2 regions of the Pseudacidovorax sp. DMC4 genome follow, and region 1 is predicted to be linked to the other one. Evidence: predicted binding sites of a transcription regulator. Region 1 holds the regulator's gene; the other holds the start of a gene.
What was found. Region 1 encodes sigma-54, which starts transcription at its own class of promoters, with help from an activator protein. Its sites were predicted from a motif close to TGGCANGNAANCTGCTTT; they were not measured.

Region 1 (7,435 bases):
CGCATGCGCTGCGGCAGCTTCATGTCGGGCGTGAGCACCCAGGCCGTCCAGCCCGCGAAATTGCGCTTCCAGTGCGTGGCCAGTTGCGGGAAGAAGTCATCGCCGCCGTCGGCGCCCGATTCGGTCTGCGCCACCTCGCGCCCGCCCGGCCCGCGCCGCCCCGCGTTGGCGCCGGCGACGCCGCCCACGGCGATGCGCTCGCCATACGGCGGGTTGAGCAGGATCACGCCGCCGCCCTCGACCGGGGGCATGCGCTGCAGCGCGTCACCGCCGCGCAGTTGCAGCCGGTCGGCCACGCCGGCGCGCTCGGCATTGCGCTGCGCGAAGTCGACCATGCGGTGCGACACGTCGCTGCCAAAGACCCGCACCGAGCCCGCAGCGCGCGCGTCGGCGGGAGCCAGCGCCTCCTCGCGCATCGCGCGCCAGAGTTCGGCGCGGTGCAGCAGCAGCGCCTCGAAGCCGAAGCGCCGCGAGGCACCGGCCGGCACGCCGGCGGCCAGGAGCGCGGCCTCGATGGGAATGGTGCCGCTGCCGCAGCAGGGGTCGTACAGCGGCTGGTCGGAGACGGCACCGGTCTCCGGATCCCACCAGCCGCTGGCGGCCAGCATGGCCGCAGCCAGGGTCTCCTTGAGCGGAGCGTCGCCCTTGTCCACGCGCCAGCCGCGCTTGAACAGCGGCTCGCCGCTGGTGTCGATGTAGAGCGTGACCTCTTCGGCCGTCAGGTGGGCGAAGACGCGCACGTCGGGAAAGCGCGTCTCCACGCTGGGCCGCACGCCGCCGGCGCGGGCGCGGAAGCGGTCGGCGATGGCGTCCTTGATCTTGAGCGTGGCGAAGTTGAGGCTCTGGAGCGGGCTGCCCTGCGCCGTGAGCTCGACCTTGAAGGTCTGGCGCGGCTGGAACCACATCTCCCAGGCGATGCCCGAGGCGGCTTCGTACAGGTCGGCCTCGCTGCGATAGGGCCGGTGCGCCAGCTGCACCAGCACCCGCTGCGCCAGCCGGCTCTTGAGGTTGAGCGCCTGCACGTCGCGCCAGGCGCCCATCACCCGCACACCGCCGCGCAGCACCCGCAGGTCGTCGCCGCTGCGGCCGGTGATGGCATGCACCTCGGCGGCCAGGAGGTCTTCCACGCCGGCGGCGCAGGGCAGGAAAAGGATCAGTTCGTTCACGGCTTCGTCGTCCGAAAAAATGAGGTGGCCGGCCACCGCGATTCGCCGGCACGCCGATCGGAAGCCCCGGCCCGCGCACGGGCCAGGAACGCGGCGGCTCTTTAAAGCGCCTTGCGCAGGTTGGCCGGCGCGATGCGCAGCGCCTCACGGTACTTGGCCACCGTGCGGCGGGCGCATTCGATGCCCTGCTCCTTGAGCATGTCCGAGATCTGGCTGTCCGACAGCGGCTTCTTGACGTTCTCCGAGCCCACGAACTGCTTGATCAGCGCCCGCACGGCCGTGCTGGACGCATTGCCGCCCGTCTCGGTGCCCAGGGCCGAGCCGAAGAAATACTTCAGCTCCACCGTGCCGAAGGGCGTGGACATGTACTTGGCAGTGGTCACCCGGCTGATGGTCGACTCGTGCAGGCCCAGTTCGTCGGCGATCTCGCGCAGCACCAGCGGGCGCATGGCCAGCTCGCCGTGGATGAAGAAGTTCTTCTGCCGCTCCACGATGGCGTTGGACACGCGCAGGATGGTGTCGAAGCGCTGCTGGATGTTCTTGATGAACCAGCGCGCCTCCTGCAACCGCTGGCTCAGGGCCTGGCTGCCCTCGCCCTTGTGCGACTTGAGCGCGCCGGCATAGATGTCGTGCACGCGCAGCCGCGGCATCACGTCGGGGTTGAGCTGCACGCGGAACTTGATGTTGCTGCCGCGCCCGCTGCGGGTGACGATGACGTCGGGCACGATCACGTGCCGCTCCACATCGACGAAGCGCCGCCCGGGCTTGGGCTCCAGCCGCGCGATCAGTTGCGACGCCTGGCGCACCAGGTCCTCGTTGCTGCGGGTGAGCACGGCCAGGCGCTTGAAGTCGCGCTTGGCCAGAAGGTCCATGGGCTGCTTGCAGATGGCCAGGGCGACCTTGCGGACCTGGTCTTCCTCGTCGCTGTCGTCCGCGTCGGCGCCGGCGCGCAGCTGGATGGCCAGGCATTCGCCCAGGTCGCGCGCGCCCACGCCCAGCGGGTCCAGGCTCTGCAGCAGGCCCAGCGCCACCTGGAAGTGGTGGATCAACTCGTCGAACTCGTCGTTGTCGTCGCCGGCCAGGGCCGAGGCCAGGGCCGGGAGCGAATCCTCCAGGTAGCCGTCGTCGTTGAGCGATTCGATCAGGAAGCGCAGCGCGGCCGAGTCCTCGGGCGTGAGGCGCAGCGACAGCGCCTGGCGGTGCAGGTGGGCCTGCAGCGACTCCTGGCTGCGCGCCAGCTCGGTGGCGTCGGCGCGCTCGTCGTCGTCCTGGCTGCTGCTGTTGTTGCGCGCCGGGGCGTCGCCGCCCCATTCGCTGTCGTCGGGCGAGAACTCCACGGTGCCGTCGCCGTCCCAGTCGGGCTCGGCGTCGACGCTCTCGGTGGCGGGCGCGTCGGCCTCTGCCACGGCGGTGTCGCTGCTGCTGCTCGACGTGCTGCTGGCGCTGGCCGTCGCGGCGTAGTCGGTGCCGTCCTCGCGCTCGTCGCGGGGCACCGGGGCGTCGGCCGCCTCCAGGCCGAACTCCTCGCGCGGCGCCTCCTCGGTCAGACGCTCCAGGAAGGGGTTGTCGTCGAGCATCTGCTCGACCTCCTGGCTCAGCTCCAGCGTCGAGAGCTGCAGCAGCCGGATCGACTGCTGCAGCTGGGGCGTGAGCGCCAGATGCTGCGAGACGCGCAGCGACAGGCCCTGCTTCATGGCCGGCCTCCCACGGATTGCGCAACCATGGGCAGCACAGGAGAGATGCCGGTAGGACGGAACGCGGAAACAGGCACCCTGGCTACATCCGGAAGTGTTCGCCCAGGTACACGCGGCGCACCTCGGCGTTGTCGACGATCTCGGAGGGCGTGCCCTGCGCCAGCACCTGGCCGTCGCTGATGATGAAGGCGTGGTCGCAGATGCCCAGCGTCTCGCGCACGTTGTGGTCGGTAATCAGCACGCCGATGCCGCGCTCCTTGAGGAAGCTGATGATCCGCTGGATCTCGATCACGGCGATGGGGTCGATGCCGGCGAAGGGCTCGTCCAGCAGGATGAAGCGCGGCTGCGTGGCCAGCGCACGGGCGATCTCCACCCGGCGCCGCTCGCCGCCCGACAGGGCCAGGGCGGGTGAGTCGCGCAGGTGGTCGACGCGCAGGTCGGCCAGCAGCTCGGACAGGCGCTGCTCGATGCGATCGCGCGAGAGGGGCGCCATGCGGCCGCGGGCATCGGCTTCTTCCTGCAGTTCGAGTACGGCGCGCACGTTCTCCTGCACCGTCAGCTTGCGGAAGATCGACGCCTCCTGCGGCAGGTACGACAGGCCCATGCGCGCCCGGCGGTGGATGGGCATGTGCTCCACGGCCTCGCCGTCGATGCTGATCTGGCCAGCATCGGCCCGCACCAGGCCGACGATCATGTAGAAGGACGTGGTCTTGCCGGCGCCGTTGGGGCCCAGCAGGCCGACGACCTCGCCCTTCTGCACGTCGAGCGAGACGTTCTTGACCACCTTGCGGCTGCCGTAGCTCTTCTGCAGGCCACGCGCCTGCAGCCGGCTGCCGCCCGCCGGCACCGCGACGCTCACCGGCTGCCCCCGTTCTGGCCCGACAGCGAGCCGCTCTGGCGCAGCGGCGCGCCGGTGCGCGGGCCGGGGGCCGGCACCTGCGTGGGCTCGGTGCTGCGCGGCGACAGGATGGCCCGCACGCGGCCGCCCGGCTGCTGGGTGCCGCCCGGCGGCGGCGGGGCGCCATTGACGGTGAAGGTGTCGTTGGTCTGGTTGTAGGTGATCAGCGGGCCGGAGGTCTCGTCGGTGACGGTGGTGCCGGTCAGCCGGCGCATGACGGCGCGACGGATGAACTTGACGGTGTCGGCGCGGCCGTCGTACTCGATGACCTCGCCCTCGCCCTCGATCCACTCGTCGTTGCCGCCATCGCGGCGCTGCTTGAAGTAGCCGCGCTGGCCCGGGTCGGCGGTGACCACGCCGTACTGGTAGCCCTCCGGGTCCTGCCGGACCTCGACGCGGGTGCCGCGGATGAGCAGCGTGCCCTTGGTGACCACCACCCGACCCGTGAAGATGCTGGTCTGCTTCAGGTCGTCATAGCGCAGCGAGTCGGCCTCGATGTTCATCGGCTGGTTGCGGTCGGCCTTCTCGGCCTGGGCCGCGGCGGCCAGGCCCAGCGCGGCCACGAGGACCATGGCACGGCCGAGGCGGCGCCAGGGAAGGGAGATCGTGGAGTGCGAGGGATGGGTCATAAAGGCACGGAACTTGCTCTTGATTGTAGGCCCGGCTTTGTCTCAAACCGGCGGCCGCGGTGAATGTCCCGCGCTTGCATTCCGGTAGCGCGCACCGTCGGCAGGGCGCGCGGCACACCCGCAATGAAAAGGCCCGCCGAAGCGGGCCGGGGCGCTGGGGCGGGGCGTCGGCTCAGCCCTTGCGCGATTCGGCCGCCAGGGCCTCCACGATCTGCAGGGCGCGGTCGAGCGAACCGGCCAAGTCGCCGTCCACATAGTAGCGGCCGGCCACCCCGAAGGCGGGCACGCCGGCCACCTGGTAGGCCTCGGTCATCTGGCTGGCACGCTTGGCCTTGCCGGCGACGCCGAAGGACTTGAAGGTTTCCTCGAACTTCTTGGCGTCCAGGCCAGGCTGCTTGCCGGCCCACTCGATCACGGCGGCGTCGCCGAAGATGCGTTGGCGGTCGACGTGGATGGCCTGGAAGATCTTCATCTGGAACTCGTCGACCTTGCCCATGGCCTCGAGCGTGTAGTAGAGCTTCTGCTTGGTCTCGACGTCGTTGCCCACGAAGGGCACCGGGATGCGGCGGAAGGCCACGTAGGGCTGCAGCTTCTTGATCCAGGGTTCGAGCTTGGGCTCGAAGGCAGCGCAGTGTGGGCAGTTGTACGAGAAGAACTCGGCCACCTCGACCTTGCCGGCCGGCGCATCGACCGGGGCCGGCTTGCCCAGCGTCACGTAGTCCTTGCCGGCCTTGAAGGCGGAGGCGGGGGTCTGGGCATGGGCCGCCAGGGGGGCCAGGGGGGCCAGCGTCACGGCCGCGGCGGCCAGCGAAAAGTCACGACGTTTCAAGCGATTTCTCCAACAGGGATGCAGACACAGAGCACGTCGGGCGGCAGCGAGTTCCGGCGATCTGCCGCGCCCGACGGCAACAGGGCAAGGCACTCAGCGCTGGACGCGCACCAGGGCGGCGTCGAAGCCGGCGCCGTCCAGTCGTTCCTTCAGCCGGTCAGCGTCGTCCTTCTTGCTGTACGGACCCGCGCGCACCCGGAAGACGGGACGGCCGGCCTGCTCACGCTCGGTGACGCGCACCTCCACGCCCATCAGCGAGAGCTTGGCGCGCTGGGCCTCGGCGTCGTCGCTGGTGCGGAAGGCACCCGCCTGCACGAAGTACACGAAGGGGTCGGACGCCGCATCGCCGCCGCTGGCGGGCAGGCCGGCGCGCGCGCGGGCCAGGTCGCCCAGCGGATCGGCCGAGGGCGGCGGATTGGCTGCCTGCGGCGCGCGCGGCATGGCCGGCGTGACGGCCGTCGGCGGCGTGGCGGCCTGGGGCGGGGTGCCAGGCTGGGCGGCGATGGCCGGCACCGGCGGGGCGGTGGTCACGGGCGGATTGCCGCCGGCCGGCGCACCCGGCGTGGCCGGCGGCTTGGACGGCTGCTTGCCATACAGCGGCGAATTGGGGTCCCAGTCGCGGTTCTTGCGGGCCTCGGCCTCGTCCTGCTCGGCGGCGCGGGGCTGGGTCTTGGTCATGAACGGGATCGGCACCTTGGTGACGTACACCGCCACGCCGAGCGCCACGCCCAGGCCGAGCACGAGCCCGACGATGAGGCCGATGGCGAAATTGCCCTGTTGTCTGGATCTCATGGATTGCCTTGCTGCTGCAGCGCCACCGGCGCGCCGGGGTGGGATTGTGCGGGCTCTCACATCTTGCGCGGCGCGCTGACGCCCAGCACCGACAGGCCGTTGGCCAGCACCTGCGCGCAGGCGGCGACCAGCGCCAGGCGGGCGCGCTTGGTGGGCACGTCGTCCACCAGGATGCGCTCGGCGTCGTAATAGCTGTGGTACGCCGCGGCCAGTTCGCGCAGGTAGAAGGTGACGTCGTGCGGCGCGAAGTCGCGCGCGGCGGCGGCCAGCATCTCAGGGTATTTGGCCAGCAGCAGCATCAGCGGCTGGGCGGCCTCGGTGGCCAGCGGCGCCAGTTCGGTGCCCTTGAGCGCCGCGGCGTCCACGCCTTCCCTGTCCAGCACCGAGCAGATGCGCGCATGGGCGTACTGCACGTAGAAGACCGGGTTGTCGTTGTTCTGAGCCACGGCCAGGTCGACGTCGAAGGTGTATTCGGTGTCGGGCTTGCGGCTGAGCAGGAAGAAGCGCACGGCGTCGGTGCTGGTCCATTCGATCAGGTCGCGCAGCGTGACGTAGCTGCCGGCGCGCTTGCTGATCTTGACCTCCTGGCCGCCGCGCACCACGCGCACCATGGTGTGCAGCACGTAGTCGGGGTAGCCCTCGGGAATGCCGACACCCGCCGCCTGCAGGCCGGCGCGCACCCGGGCGATGGTGCCGTGGTGGTCGGTGCCCTGGATGTTGACCACCTTGTGGAAGCCGCGCTCCCACTTGGCGATGTGATAGGCGACGTCGGGCACGAAATAGGTGTATGTGCCATCCTTCTTGCGCATGACCCGGTCCTTGTCGTCGCCGTAGTCGGTGGAGCGCAGCCACAGGGCGCCGTCCTGCTCGTAGGTCTTGCCGGCCTCGATCAGCTTGTTCACCGTCGCCTCGACCCGGCCGCTGGTGTACAGGCTGGACTCCAGGTAGTACTGGTCGAAGCGCAGCTTGAAGGCCTGCAGGTCCTTGTCCTGCTCGTTGCGCAGGTAGGCGACGGCGAACTGGCGGATGTTCTCGGTGTCGTTGACGTCGCCGTTGGCGGTGAATTCGCGGTCGTCGGCGCGGACGGTCTTCTTCGCCAGGAAGTCGTCGGCGATGTCCTGGATGTAGTCGCCGTTGTAGAAGGCCTTGCTGGCGGGGTTGTCAGGGTCGGTGGGCCAGCAGTCGTCGCCCGGCTTGAAGCCCTTGGCGCGCAGCTGCGTGCTCTTGGTCAGCGTCTCGATCTGAACGCCCGCGTCGTTGTAATAGAACTCGCGGTGGACGGCCTGGCCCTGCGTCGTCAGCAGGTTGCAGATGGCGTCGCCCAGCGCGGCCTGCCGGCCGTGGCCCACGTGCAGCGGTCCGGTCGGGTTGGCCGAGACGAATTCGACCAGCACCTTCTCGTCCGGGCGCACCGGCTGGCTGCCGAA
Region 2 (7,435 bases), on a different contig from region 1:
GATGCGCTTGGGCTCCACGCCCAGTTGCTTGGCACTTTGCTGCAGGAAGTGGCGCGTGAGCGAAGGCACGTCCTCCTTGCGCTCGCGCAAGGCCGGCAGCCGCAGGCGGATGACGTTGAGGCGGTGGAACAAGTCCTCGCGGAACACACCCTGCTTCACCCGCTGCTCGAGGTCCTGGTGGGTGGCCGCGATCACGCGCACATTGGCCTTGACCGCGTTGTGCCCGCCGACCCGGTAGAAGTGCCCGTCCGACAGCACGCGCAGCAGGCGGGTCTGCAGGTCGAAGGGCATGTCGCCGATTTCGTCGAGGAACAGCGTGCCGCCGTCGGCCTGCTCGAAGCGGCCGCGGCGCATGGTCTGTGCGCCCGTGAAGGCGCCGCGCTCATGGCCGAAGAGCTCGCTCTCCAGCAGGTCCTTGGGGATCGCCGCCGTATTGATGGCCACGAAGGGCCCGTTGGACCGAGGCGAATGCTTGTGCAGCGCGCGCGCCACCAGTTCCTTGCCCGAGCCCGATTCGCCGGTGATCAGCACCGTCACATTGCTCTGCGACAGGCGGCCGATGGCGCGGAACACGTCCTGCATCGCAGGCGCCTGGCCGAGCATCTCGGGCGTGGCCTGCATGCGCTCCTCGGCCACCTCCTCGCGCTGGCTCTCGTCCACCGCGCGGCGGATGAGCTCGACCGCACGCGGCAGGTCGAAGGGCTTGGGCAGGTACTCGAAGGCGCCCCCCTGGAAGGCCGACACGGCGCTGTCCAGGTCGGAGAAGGCCGTCATGATGATGACCGGCAGGCCGGGATGCTTCTGCTTGATCTTGTCCAGCAGGTCCAGGCCCGAACCACCCGGCATGCGGATGTCGCTGACCAGCACCTGCGGTCCCTGCATCTCGTCGTCGTTGGCGGCTTCGAGCGCGGCGAGGACTTCGCGGGTATTGGTGAAGCTGCGCGTCGGCAGGTCCTCTCGCAACAGCGCCTTTTCAAGCACGAAGCGTATCGATTGGTCGTCGTCCACTATCCAGATCGGCTTCATGCAGCTCCTTGTTGTCCTTTCCTGCTACGGCAGCGGTATCAATATCGTGAAGTCGGTACGGCCGGGCACGCTGTCGCATTCGATGACCCCATGGTGCTGTTGCACGAAGGTCTGCGCCAGCGTCAGGCCCAATCCGGTTCCGCCTTCACGGCCCGAGACGAGCGGATAGAAGATGCGGTCCTTGATCGAGTCCGGGACGCCCGGGCCGTTGTCGATGACATGCAATTCCAGTGCCAGTCGCCACCACTGCTTGTTGAGGATGACCTGGCGGGCGATGCGCGTGCGGAAGGTGATGCGTGCATCGCCGGCCGCACGGCGCTCGGCCAGCGCCTGCGCCGCGTTGTGCGCGATGTTGAGCGTGGCCTGGATCAGCTGTTCGCGATCCCCGCGGAACTCGGGAATGGACGGATCGAAGTCGCGCTCGACCTCCAGGTCATGCGGAAACTCCGCCAGCAGCACCGAGCGCACGCGCTCGCAGACCTCGTGGATATTGACGTCGCCCACCACATGAGGCCTGCGGTGCGGGGCCAGGAGGCGATCCACCAGCGATTGCAGGCGGTCGGCTTCATGGATGATGACCTGCGTGTACTCGATCAGGTCGCGCGACTCGATCTCCATCTGCAGCAGTTGCGCCGCGCCGCGGATGCCGCCCAGCGGGTTCTTGATCTCGTGCGCGAGGTTGCGGATCAGCTCCTTGTTGGCCTGGGCCTGGTCGAGCAGCCGCACCTCGCGATCCTGCCGCACCTGCTGCTCCTGCGGCGACATCTCCAGCAGCAGTTCGGCCTTGCGGTCCGTCTGGGCCAGCGTGACCTGCACGGGCAGCGGCTCCTGCGTACCACGGCGCAGCTGTGCTTCGTAGCGCAACGTGGCGAAGTCGTTGGTGCGGGCGCCATCGATGGCCGTGCGCAAGGTCCCGGCATCGACGAAGAAGTTGCCCAGGGCTGCGCCTTCGAGCGTGCGACGCGATGTGCCCAGCGCATCCTCCAGGGCCGAATTGGCGAAGACGATGGTGCCGTCGTGGCGGATCACCACCACCAGGGTGGCAAGCAGATCGAAGGCCTGGAAGCGCTTGCTGGCGCGCGCAACCGTACCGAAGGCCATCAGCGCGACGCCGGCAGGCGGTCCAGTTCACGGCGCAGACTGGCCAAGTCGGCCTCGTTGCGCGCAATCTCGGCCTTCATCTCGGCCACGCGGTCCAGGTACTTCTGGTAGTTTCGCGCCTCGCTGCCCTGCTTCTCCGGCTCGCCGTTGTTGTAGTCCTTCATCAGTTCGGACTGGCGCGCCTCCAGCCGGCGCAGTTCGCCTTCAAGCACGCGACGGGCGTCGCTGTCGCGCGCCCGCTGCTCCGGCGAATCGACGCGAGGGCCGCTGCCGGCGGGCCGCGGGGAGGCGGTGGACGAAGGGGTGGACGCGCCGGCGGGCCGCGTCCCTTGCACGACGGTCACATTGCCGCCTTCGACGACCTTGCAGCCACGGCGTTGCGCATCGGCGGCGTTGTTGGTGTATTCGTTGCCGCAGCGCCAGATGCGCTCCTGCGCCTGCACGCCAAGAGAGCCGCCGAGGCCGAGCAACACAAGAAGAGGCAGGTAGGGTTTCATCATCGCGACCGGAGAGAAAGAGCTTGGCGCGCCATGGGCGATGCCACGCAACATTGTCTTGCAATTGGAAGACAGGCCGGCAGGCCGGTTCCCGCACCAAAGAAAAAGGACGGCCCGGGGGCCGTCCTTGTGCGCGATACCGCCGGGCGCCGAAGCGCCCGTGGCCATCACAGCGAGTAGTACATGTCGAACTCGACCGGGTGCGGAGCCATGCGGAAGCGCGTGACTTCGCCCATCTTCAGGTCGATGTAGGCGTCGATCATGGAGTCGGTGAACACGCCGCCCTTGGTCAGGAAGGCACGGTCCTTGTCGAGGTACTCGAGGGCTTGGTCCAGGCTGTGGCAGACGGTCGGCACCAGCGCGTCTTCTTCGGGCGGCAGATGGTACAGATCCTTGGTGGCGGCTTCGCCCGGGTGGATCTTGTTCTCGATGCCGTCCAGACCAGCCATCAGCAGGGCCGAGAAGCACAGGTACGGGTTGGCCGAGGGATCGGGGAAGCGCGCTTCGATGCGGCGACCCTTCGGGTTGGCGACGAAGGGGATGCGGATCGAGGCCGAGCGGTTCTTGGCCGAGTAGGCCAGCTTCACCGGCGCTTCGAAGCCAGGGACCAGCCGCTTGTAGCTGTTGGTGCCGGGGTTGGTGATGGCGTTCAGTGCACGGGCGTGCTTGATGATGCCGCCGATGTAGTACAGGGCGGTGTCCGACAGGCCGGCATAGCCGTCGCCGGCGAACAGGTTTTTGCCGTCCTTCCAGATGGACTGGTGCACGTGCATGCCGGAGCCGTTGTCACCGGCGTACGGCTTGGGCATGAAGGTGGCGGTCTTGCCGTAGCTGTTCGCCACGTTCCAGACCACGTACTTCAGGACCTGCGTCCAGTCGGCGCGCTCGACGAGTGTCGAGAACTTGGTGCCGATCTCGTTCTGGCCAGCGCCAGCCACTTCGTGGTGGAACACTTCGACCGGGATGCCCAGGCTTTCCAGCACCAGCACCATCTCGGCGCGCATGTCCTGGGTGCTGTCGACCGGCGGAACGGGGAAGTAGCCGCCCTTGGTGGTGGGACGGTGGCCGCGGTTGCCGCCTTCCATCTTCGCGCCGCTGTTCCAGGGGGCTTCGTATTCGTCGATCTCGCTGAACACGCGGCCGGCCTCATTGCTCCAGCGCACGCTGTCGAAGATGAAGAACTCCGGCTCGGGACCGAAGTAGGCGGTGTCGCCCAGGCCGGTGGACTTCAGATAGGCCTCGGCCTTCTTGGCGACCGAGCGGGGGTCGCGGTCGTAGGGCTTGCCGTCGGCGGGCTCGAGGACGTCGCACTGCAGGAACAGCGTCGTCTCTTCGTAGAAGGGGTCGATGTTGGCCGTGCTCGGGTCGGGCATCAGCTGCATGTCGGAGGCTTCGATGCCCTTCCAGCCGGCGATCGAGGAACCATCGAAGGCATGACCCGCGGTGAACTTGTCTTCATCAAAGGCCGAAACCGGCACGGTGACGTGCTGCTCCTTGCCGCGGGTGTCGGTGAATCGGAAGTCGACGAACTTGACCTCGTTTTCCTTGACGAGTTTCATGACGTCGGCGACGGTCTTTGCCATCAGGTTCTCCTGGGGGATTGGAAGGGTTGACGAAATTTGCGAGCAGGACGAACGCAGGTTCTATGCCATTTTCATTCGTTGTCCTACGCGGCACGTACGGCAGCGTTTGACGCTGGCGGTAGTAGCGTATGCACCGATATGATGCATCACAACTCAGCGCACCAATTCTGCGCCTATTGATGCACCAAAGTCGGACACACCTTGTTTCAGGCGTGCATATGCCGGTTCAAGTTGGCGCGTCTCGCCCTTGACGCCGAGTTCGATGTGGCGGCCGTACTTCGGGTGATCCACACTGGGCAGGCTGAATACCTTGATGCCCGAGAACTCGCGCTCGACCGCCTCCATGAGGGGCGTGAGGCTGGCTTCCATCGCACCGAAAACGATCAGCGAACGCTCGGCGATCGCCACCTCACGGTGCAGGGGCGCGTAGCGTTGGTCCAGCACCCACTCGACCATGGGCCACGCCATGACAGGGAAGCCCGGCACGAAATGCACATCGCGGACGCTGAAGCCGGGGATCTTGTTGTACGGGTTGGGGATGATTGAGGCCCCCTGCGGAAACACGCCCATATTTAGGCGATGCACGTTGTCGGCGCGGTCGGGCTCGTAGGGCACCCCCTGCTCGCGTGCGGTGTCCTGCATACGCTCGCGAATCAATTCGGCGGCCTCGGGGTGGAGCGCGAGGGGCACGCCGAGCGCCGCGGCTGCGCACTGGCGGGTGTGGTCGTCGGGTGTGGCCCCGATGCCGCCGGTTGAGAAGACGATGTCGGACCCGGCGAACGCCCGTCGCAGGGCCGCCGTGATGCGCGCGGGATCGTCGCCAACGTATTCGGCCCACGACAGCGACAGCCCCCGCGCACCGAGCAATTCGATGACGCGGGCCATGTGTTTGTCGGTGCGCTTGCCCGAGAGGATCTCGTCGCCGACGATGATCAGGCCGAAGGCGGGGCGTTCAGTGGAACTCATGGTGCGGGGGGATCGGAGGAAGGCAGGGCCGGCGGGGCGACGTCAGGCGGCGATCCCGCGGACGGAAGCAGTGTGGATGGCCCAGCGCCCGCCGCCTCCCGCCGCAGCTGCGACAGCGCCTCCAGCGCGTAATGGGCGAACCAAAGGGCGGAGAAGGCGAACACCAGCGTGTAGATCCACATCGCCACGGGAATCAGGATGAAGAAGGCCGCCGCGAACACCAAGCCGGAGGCCCAGACGATGCTCGGCGCCGCGCCGAGATAGCCGCACAGGATGCCGATGGTGAGCAGGCGCAGTCGATGGCGGCGCACGATGATGCGCCGCTCGTCTGCACTGGCATGCTCGGCCAGGGCGTCGAAACTCATCACGCGGCAGGTGAGCCAACCCCAGATCAGCGGTGGCAGCACGAGCACCAGCGGCGGCACCAGCCACAGCGGCATCGACACGAGCAGGGCCACCACAGCTGCCACCGTCAGCGCCACCGAGCGCACCACGCTGGCAACCATGCCTGCACCGTGCTTCTTTTCCAGGGTCGGAAAGCGCCGTTCGGCCACGAGACGCGTCAGTGCGGGCGCCATGAAGGCCGCCACGACGACCAGCGACACAATCGCCAGCACCGGGGTTGCGGCCAGCAGCACGATCAGGGGCGCCAGCAGGTTGCGGACATCGCCGACGAAAAGACGTTGGAGCCAGTTCCAGAAGCCGGCCAGCAGGGGCCAGGCATCCAGCGCGCCGCGCATCCAGCCGACCGCAGGCTCCCAGTAGAAGTAGGACAGGCCCACCGAGACCGCCACCATCAGCGCCAGCGGCACGAGCGACAGCAGGATGACACGCGGATGCAGGCAGTAGGCGGCCGCGCGCCAGCAGGAATCAGCGAGAAGACGCATCGGCGCGCAGCATAACCGCTGCCCGTGCGCCCTCGATGGAGCCGGGTGCGTCAGGCACGTCCCACAAGCCGTCGCAAGCCGAGCCACTGCTGCGACCAGAAGCCCCTGCCGTAGTCGCGCAGGCGGCCCTGGGCATCGGGCTCCACCTGGTCGCGGACGCCCGTGGGCAGATACCGCAGATCGAAGTTGGCGGTGCGCAGCAGCATGTCCCACCATGGCAGGAGCACGCCGAAATTGCAGCCCCCCAGCACGCCGGGGCGGCCCACCTCCTCATGGCCCACGCCGATCGCATGATGCAGCCGATGGAAGCGCGGGCTGACCCACAACCGCTCGCCCACTCGACCGAAGTGCAGCCGAAGATTGGCATGTTGCAGGCTCTGGCTGAGTTGGGTCAGCGCCACCAGGACGACGAACTGTCCAGGCGGCACACCGATGAGCTGGGCGACCACGACGACGATGGTGCTGTGGATGATGTCGTCCAGCAGGTGATTGCGGGCGTCGCTCCACATCGTCATCTGCCGCTGCGAATGATGCAGCGCATGCAGCCGCCACCACCAGTCGATGGTGTGCTGCCCGCGGTGGATCAGGTACTCGACGAAATCCAGCACGACCAGGTACAGCAGGAAGGTGACCCATGGCCGATCGGTCACACCGGGCCATAGCGCGTCGAGCTGCATCGTGCCCCAGCCAGCGGCACGCACGTGGCCGAGCGCCATGTCGAACAGCGGCTGCAGCACGAAGAAGATCCCCACCCGAAACAGGCCCAGCCGGTGGATCAGTGTGTAGATCACATCCACACGCACGGCCCGGCGGTCCCGCAACGGCTCCACCGGACGCCAGCGCTGGAGCGGCGCGAAGATCGCCAGCATCACGGCGATCTCGAGCAGGCCCACCAGCAGCCAGCCGGTGGCATCGAAGCCATCCTCCAGCAGGTTGCCCATGCCCGCCGCGAACATCACCGGCTGGACCACGGTTTCGAACAGCCACTGTTGCATCAGGCCGAACGGGTCGGTCAGCCAGGCATGCCAGTCCATCGGAAGCTCTCCGTCCTTGTTCGTGACTCAGGGGTGCGCCGCAATCCAGGCGCGGTAGTCAGGATGATCGCGCAGTGTGCGGAAGCAGAAGCCGCGTTGCTGCAGGCCCGCAACCAGCGGCTCGAGCACGGCTGGCGCCCACGGATCCTGGCGCGACCAGATGCCCAGATGGGCCAGCAGGATGTCGCCGGGGCGGATGCGCTCCAGCGCCTGGGCCAGCAGCTTCTGGTTCGGATACTTGTCGCTGGGCAACTCGTCGCCCAGAAAGCCCGCAGGCGACCAACCCACGTACATGTAGCCGCACGCGCGTGCGGCCTCCAGAAGCTTGGGCGAGGTCTTGC

Region 2: the regulator sigma-54 is predicted to act here: its motif matches at 4,258-4,275, upstream of glnA (type I glutamate--ammonia ligase).

The regions. Positions count from the first base shown of each region.
Region 1 is NZ_JBQUYR010000006.1:265,683-273,117, forward strand. Features, by position in the region: gene ACT54X_RS13415 (THUMP domain-containing class I SAM-dependent RNA methyltransferase) at 1-1,166, opposite strand, end outside; gene ACT54X_RS13420 (RNA polymerase factor sigma-54) at 1,268-2,860, opposite strand; gene lptB (LPS export ABC transporter ATP-binding protein) at 2,943-3,719, opposite strand; gene lptA (lipopolysaccharide transport periplasmic protein LptA) at 3,716-4,387, opposite strand; gene ACT54X_RS13435 (thiol:disulfide interchange protein DsbA/DsbL) at 4,560-5,216, opposite strand; gene ACT54X_RS13440 (SPOR domain-containing protein) at 5,310-6,008, opposite strand; gene argS (arginine--tRNA ligase) at 6,065-7,435, opposite strand, start outside.
Region 2 is NZ_JBQUYR010000002.1:407,425-414,859, reverse strand. Features, by position in the region: gene ntrC (nitrogen regulation protein NR(I)) at 1-1,026, opposite strand, end outside; gene glnL (nitrogen regulation protein NR(II)) at 1,051-2,127, opposite strand; gene ACT54X_RS05610 (hypothetical protein) at 2,127-2,624, opposite strand; gene glnA (type I glutamate--ammonia ligase) at 2,792-4,207, opposite strand; gene ACT54X_RS05600 (competence/damage-inducible protein A) at 4,361-5,173, opposite strand; gene ACT54X_RS05595 (EI24 domain-containing protein) at 5,170-6,060, opposite strand; gene ACT54X_RS05590 (sterol desaturase family protein) at 6,111-7,094, opposite strand; gene ACT54X_RS05585 (polysaccharide deacetylase family protein) at 7,122-7,435, opposite strand, start outside.